DNA from 3 places in the Metabacillus sp. 113a genome. Region 1 is predicted to be linked to each of the others. Evidence: riboswitches for the same ligand, from Rfam matches in the RefSeq annotation. Region 1 holds a riboswitch; each other region holds the start of a gene.
The links. Region 1 has a riboswitch for cyclic di-AMP ahead of ACQCVE_RS13715 (CBS domain-containing protein). Riboswitches for the same ligand answer to the same signal wherever they lie in the genome.

Region 1 (2,266 bases):
ACCTCGTACGGGTTGATAAGATTTACGATAATAAATCCGCCGAAAAGGTTAAGCACCAAAGCTACAATGACAAACTTCGGATCGATCATTGTCATATATGCTCCAAGGATAGAGGCCGAGACCGTTGACATAGCTGATGTGCATAATGTGTACAACCGGTGATCCGGCAGGTATCCGAGCTGTTTCTTAACGGATATAAATACTTCAGATTGACCGAAAATAGCTGAGGCAACTGCATTATAAGACTCAAGTTTGCCCATACCGTTTATTTTGCTCAGGACCAATCCAAGGTATTTGATGATAAGCGGAAGAAGTTTAATGTGCTGGGCAATTCCGATTAAAGCGGAGATAAATACGATCGGAAGCAGGACATTCAGGAAAAAAGGCATTTCTTCTGCGTTTGCGATTCCGCCAAAAACAAAGTTGATTCCACTTGCGGCATACTCTAACAGTTTCGTGAATAAGGCAGAAATTCCTTCAATGATAAACAAACCAATGCCTGTATTTAAGAGGATGAAGGTTAAGATTATTTGAAGTACAAGCATGACGATGATCGGTTTATACTTAATTTGTTTTTTATTGTTGCTGACTAAATACGCCAGCAGCAGAACGACCGCAATCCCTAGTAGCGGAATGATGATATTCAATGCTGAAACCTCCTTATGTAGTAAACGAATGATGACAAGGGACCGTATAAGCAATTGCTGCATGTACTTATCTTTACCCAAACTTTCCCAAGCTAGCACACGGCTGCTGAAAAAACTGTCGATTGATGACGTCGAACGCCCTTTCCTATTATACTGATTTCCAACTAATAAAAAAGGGGTTAATTGAAAAAAATGAATTCGGTTTCTTAATAGGAACAAGCAGAAGCCATAATCTTCCGCAAAAGTATGAATTATAGAGGAAATTCCGGATATTGGAACGGCAATGAATCACAGGCTGGCTTATAGTAAAAATCTCACATTTACATAGGGCTATGGGTGGGAGTAATATAGACATGAAAATGTAAATGGCTTAATCCCGCACAGCGGGAGCGGAGGAACCAATTTTCAGGGGCTAATTCTATTTATAGAAGGGATGAAAGAACTCTTTCGCCATCCTGCCCGTCAGCTAACTTCGCAGGCTAAAGCGAAGGAGGTCACGAGACCGCCTTGTTCTAAAGGGCTTTTTATGCTGTTTTTTCTGCAGCTTTTGCCTTTTGGAAATCGACGGTCTTTTTGTATTGCCGAACTATATACGAAATCAAAAAGGGGTTAATATGCAAAATGAACATAGCGTTTTTCTTGCTCCCAAAAAAAGAAGTCATTCACTTGCCCGTTCAATCGACCATGAGACAGGCGCTGGAAAAGATGGAGTACCACCGTTATACGGCCCTTCCGCTTTTAGATGATGCAGGAAGATATGTTGCCACCCTTACGGAAGGCGACTTGCTTTGGAAATTAAAAAATACTCCCAACTTAACTTTTGACACGACGAATAGAATTAGTATCAGTGAAATAGAACTGCACCGAACGAACGAACCTGTTCCCATACATGCCAAAATGGAAGAGATTATTTCCAGGGCAATGGAACAAAATTTTGTTCCTGTAGTGGATGATCAGGGGATATTTATCGGTATTATCCGCAGGAGGGAAATTATTGAATATTGTGCGGAGCAGCTCTTTAACAAAATCTGAACATTTATGGATGTATTTCATATAAACCGATAGCTTCGCACTTGTAATGGGTTAACTGGCATCTATATGGAGACACTAATTCTCATAATCATTAGCTTACTGGGAGGATTATCGATGTCTGAATCTGAGTTCCGGACCTACTGCGAAACCGAATTTGCTCCATTGAAGCATGTTTTATTGTGCCCTGCGAAATATTTGAAAATTGAAGAGGTTATTAATGAGACACAAAAACATTATCAGCATGAACCATTAAACACAGAAAAGGCTGCCAGGCAGCATAAAGAGTTTGTCCGGATTCTTGAGTCTCAGGGTATCAAGACGCACCTTCTGGAACCGTCTGAAAAGTACCCCGAGCAAGTGTTCACGAGAGATATAGGGTTTACGGTCGGAAGGAAGATATTTATTGCCAATATGGAAATGGACATCAGGTTTGGAGAAGAAGCTTTGTTAAAGGAATGGCTGACAAACGCAGATGCTGAATTCGTGGATTTGAAGGGGGCTGGAATTGAGGGGGGAGATGTCCTCATTCATGGCCGGACCGTTTATGTAGGGATCAGCGAAAGAACTTCCTCTGAGAGTGTTCCACT
Region 2 (2,266 bases), on a different contig from region 1:
CTGCGCATGCGGCATCCCCGGTAATGTTAAGTGAAGTTCTGGCCATATCAAGAAGACGGTCGATTCCAAGTATTAAGGCTATCCCCTCTACTGGAAGATTAACTGAATTCAGGACAAGTGCCAGCATAATTAATCCTACTCCAGGAACCCCCGCCGTTCCGATACTTGCAAGGACAGCTGTAAGAACAACGGTCAATAGAGCCGTGATCGTTAAATCCACCCCATAAACCTGGGCTATAAATACTGTAGCCACCCCTTGCATGATCGCCGTTCCATCCATATTAATGGTTGCCCCAAGAGGCTGAACAAATCCGCTGATTTGCTTTGGAACGCCAAGATTTTTCTGGGCTGTTTCCATCGAAAGCGGAAGAGTCGCATTACTGCTTGACGTACTGAAGCCAACGGTCATTGCCGGTGCAAATCCTTTAAAGAACCAGATTGGATTCTTTTTCGCAAAGATCATGACACTGGAACCATACGTCACGATTGCGTGAACAATAAGTGCAATAAGAACGACGATAAAATAAACTCCCATCGCTTTAATCGCATCGAATCCCTGGCTGCCAATTGCTGTCGCAATCAGACCAAACGTCCCGTATGGCGCAAATTTCATAACAAGCCCGACAAGATACATCATTAGCTCATTTCCTTGTTCAAGGACCTTTTTCAGAGCAGATGTTTTCTCCCCAAGAATCGCAATTCCAACTCCAATAAATACAGAGAATGCGATGATTTGAAGCATGTTGCCGCTCGCCATTGCTTCAATTGGATTTTTCGGGAAAATATTCAGCAGTGTATCTGAAACGGAAGGAGCTTCCTGCGCTTCATAGCTGGCACTTTCCGTATTAAACTCCCCAGCATTTCCAGGCTGGATGATGAGTGCCAAACCCAGTGCAATTGTAATTGCAATAGCTGTTGTCGAAAGGAAAAACCCAATGGTCTTCAAGCCGATTCTTCCAAGCTTCTTCGGATCTCCAAGGCCTGCTACACCAAGAGTAATAGAGAAGAAGACAATGGGAACAACGAGCATGTTTATTAAATTCAGGAAGATGCGTCCAAGCGGAGTAAATAGGAACGTATCCAGCTGTTTAAATAAATCCGGAGAAGTAACGTTTAAAATAATTCCGACAATAGCTCCGGCAATAAGTCCAATAATAATTTTCGTCGCTAGTTTCATAAATGACCTCCCGTTTTACGAATTGTTAGATTAGAAGTGTAGCCTAGCAGATTTACCCAAAACAAGATGCTTGTAAAACCCATTCTGGAAAATACGCAAAAAAGCCGCGAGAAGAGATCTCGCGGCTTATAGGGTCAAATTTCGGATCCGTAGCTTGACATTCCACTGAAGCGTCTCTTCTTAGGCTTACGAGGTTAGCTGTCGGATTCGGACGAAGAGAATATGTCCTACCTGTAAAAGGATTCACCCCTAGTGCGGCCGCACTGATTGGTTCCCCCGTTCCCGTGTGGGATTAAGCGCATAAATATGATTTTGTAGTTTCATTATATACGAATAGTTTGTCAATTTGCAATTACAATTTTTCGAGAAAAATCGTCATTTTATTCCAAAATAAGGGTATAATAGAAATTTTTTTAAATAAAACAGGTATTTTATCTTAAATTTCTGTTTGGTTTATGAAAACCAAGGGTATGGAATTTTATGTTAGCAGTCCCAAAGGCTGTATAAAAAAACGACTGGAGAGTGACACATTTGAAAATGACAGCAAAACTTTCTTCCATGTTTTTGATCCTTTCATTGGTTTTATTCGGTTGCGGTACGGCGAAGGAAGAAACAACTGCCGCTCCCAAAGAGGAGAAAACAGCTACAGGGTCAAAAGAGGATGAAGCGTCTGAAAATGGAACAGAAACAAAAGAAGCAGAAGCAGCAGAAGCTGAGGAGCCTGCAGCGGAAGAAACAGAAAAATCAGAAGAACAGCCTGCAGAAGAATTAACTGCAGAACAGGTTTTGGAAAAGTCGATTGCGGCTTATGAAGATGTGAAGAGCTTCTCCAGTGAAATGACAGTGGACCAGACTGTTGATGATGGACAGCAAGAAATCAAAACGGATGCCTCTATGCAAATAGAGCAAAATATGGATCCAATGCTGATCCACACTGTAAATACAACGAAATCTGCAGCAGACGGGTCTGAATTTTCTTTTGAATCATATGTAACCAAAGACAACTCTTATGTATCTCAAAATGGCGGAGAGTGGGCCGTAATGGCCACAGATCCTAATAACCCAATGGTACGATCTGAAGCTCAATCA
Region 3 (2,266 bases), on a different contig from region 1:
TGATTTAGGCTACTTTGGAATTGCCATTGGCTTGATGATTGAAATGATTCCAAGTGAGATTGTGCTTGGTTATGGAGGATATCTGGTCTCCTTAGGGAGAATAGGATTTGCCGGAGCTGTTGCAGCTGGAGTAATTGGAGGAACACTGGCTCAGCTGTTTCTTTATTGGCTTGGGTATTACGGGGGCCGTCCGATTCTAGAGAAATACGGGAAGTATCTTCTCGTCAATAAAAAACACCTCGACTTATCCGAGCAATGGTTTGGAAAATACGGAACAGGGGTCATTTTTTTCGCGCGGTTTATTCCTGTTGTAAGGCATGCCATCTCGATTCCGGCGGGCGTAGCCAAAATGCCTGTTTGGAAATTTACAGTGTATACTGTTGCAGCCATGATCCCGTGGACCATTTTATTTTTAATTCTCGGCATTCAGCTTGGAAGCAACTGGATGCATATTAAGGAAGCTGCTCAGCCCTATATGATTCCGCTTATTATTATATTTTTGATGGTCATAGCCGTTTATCTGTTTGCTAAAAGCGCAAATAAAAGAAAAACAGCTTAAACTCTGCGGCTGCAGAGTTTTTTATTATGTTTATTGGATTAGCTTATCTATAAGCGGTGCTGAGTCATGGGGAAGGCATGAGACCGGTATCGCCCGTCACGGTTAAAAATCTCTGGTTTGAACAACGGCAGGAAAAGTCTCTTCAAGCTTTACTTCAGTAAAAGCGTAAATTTTCATATGATAATCAGGCGCAGGAACCAGTAAATCGAAGGCTGGTTAAGCAATAGGCTGTAATAGGCCGGAAAACTCATCATAAGCAGATAAAATGAAGATATAGAGGTTATTTTCGTTCTTTACTCTGGTTTGTAACAGGAGTAATATACTCTCGTAATTATTTATTATCATTGTTTCACTACCTATATCGCTTAATCCTTAATGGAGCGGGGGACCCATGGACGTGTGGCGGATAATCGCCGCTTGGGGTGAATTCTCTAGCAGAAAGGGCTACTTCCATGCCCTAACCCGACAGCTAACCCCGTAAGCGTTTGGAGAGGCCGATGGAACTTGTGTCGAGTTAAGCACAGGGGCAGTCCTCTGTGCTTTTTTGTGTGGATTTTTTTAAACAGCTTAGTTAAATCAGGCTGTTGATTGCAGCTGGCAGGCGTTCCCTTATCCTTGGGAGGGCGGTGAGTCTTTCCCGATCCCCCAAGTGCAGGGTTTTACGCTCTGCGCCCCAATCAACAGATGTTAAAAAGCTTTAGGGCATAGCCTTTTTAGCAGAAGGCGTAAGGGCGTTGTTTTCAGTAATCTCCCACTTCGAAAGTTCACTGGAAATGAAGTGTGGAAGATTCAATCTAACTTAGAGGGAGATTTCACCGGTGGATAAACAATTTGCAGTTTTTGGATTAGGACGCTTTGGAGGCAGCCTCGTAAAAGAATTCCACGAGCTTGGGAGAGAGGTTCTGGCCGTAGATAAAAACCTCGACCGGGTTCAGCGGTATGCTGCCTATGCGACCCATTCAGTGCAGGCTAATTCTATGGATGAGGAAGCGCTAAAACAGCTTGGAGTCAGAAATGTGGACCATGCCTTTGTGTCTCTTGGAGGTGATATCGAGGGGAGTATCCTGACTTCTTTGCTGTTAAAAGAACTGGGGATCCCGGAAGTGTGGGCGAAGGCTCAAAATGATTACCATCAGCGGGTTCTTGATAAAATCGGTGTCAATCGGGTGATCCATCCGGAAAGGGATATGGCAAAAAGGATTGCCCATCACATAAGTTCTGAAAAAATGATTGATTACATCGAGCTCTCAAAGGAACACAGCCTGGCGGAATTGATGGTGACAGATAAAATAAACAGAAAATCGCTGCTGGAATTAGACGTCCGATCCAAGTTCGGCTGCAACATTGTGGGAATTCAACGGAATGAAGATATGATCGTATCTCCTGCTGAAGAAGAAACCGTAAAAAAAGGCGATATACTGCTTGTTATCGGTAAAAATAAGGACATCTCACGTTTTGAGGAAGAAGGAATGTAGCCTATGAAATTCCCCAGAGTCATAAAGCTTAAACCATCGCAGCTGCTTGTGCTTATATTCTCCGTTGCGATTGCCGCGGGGACATGTTTGCTTAAGCTTCCTTATTCCACAACAGAAGGAATCTCATGGGTGGATGCTCTATTTGTTGCCACCTCAGCCATGACTGTGACCGGTCTGTCGAGTGTCGATCCAAGTACAGCATTTACAGTCTTCGGCCAGAGCATCATTGCTC

Region 2: linked by a shared signal. The riboswitch ahead of ACQCVE_RS09390 (dicarboxylate/amino acid:cation symporter) and the one ahead of ACQCVE_RS13715 (CBS domain-containing protein) in region 1 are both predicted to bind cyclic di-AMP.
Region 3: linked by a shared signal. The riboswitch ahead of ACQCVE_RS09400 (potassium channel family protein) and the one ahead of ACQCVE_RS13715 (CBS domain-containing protein) in region 1 are both predicted to bind cyclic di-AMP.

The regions. Positions count from the first base shown of each region.
Region 1 is NZ_JBNILJ010000009.1:100,348-102,613, reverse strand. It holds gene ACQCVE_RS13720 (NupC/NupG family nucleoside CNT transporter) at 1-647, opposite strand, end outside; cyclic di-AMP (ydaO/yuaA leader) riboswitch at 1,005-1,143, shown strand; gene ACQCVE_RS13715 (CBS domain-containing protein) at 1,269-1,679, shown strand; gene ACQCVE_RS13710 (dimethylarginine dimethylaminohydrolase family protein) at 1,794-2,266, shown strand, end outside.
Region 2 is NZ_JBNILJ010000004.1:232,044-234,309, reverse strand. It holds gene ACQCVE_RS09390 (dicarboxylate/amino acid:cation symporter) at 1-1,177, opposite strand, end outside; cyclic di-AMP (ydaO/yuaA leader) riboswitch at 1,347-1,486, opposite strand; gene ACQCVE_RS09385 (DUF6612 family protein) at 1,715-2,266, shown strand, end outside.
Region 3 is NZ_JBNILJ010000004.1:234,549-236,814, forward strand. It holds gene ACQCVE_RS09395 (DedA family protein) at 1-559, shown strand, start outside; cyclic di-AMP (ydaO/yuaA leader) riboswitch at 912-1,057, shown strand; gene ACQCVE_RS09400 (potassium channel family protein) at 1,378-2,034, shown strand; gene ACQCVE_RS09405 (TrkH family potassium uptake protein) at 2,038-2,266, shown strand, end outside.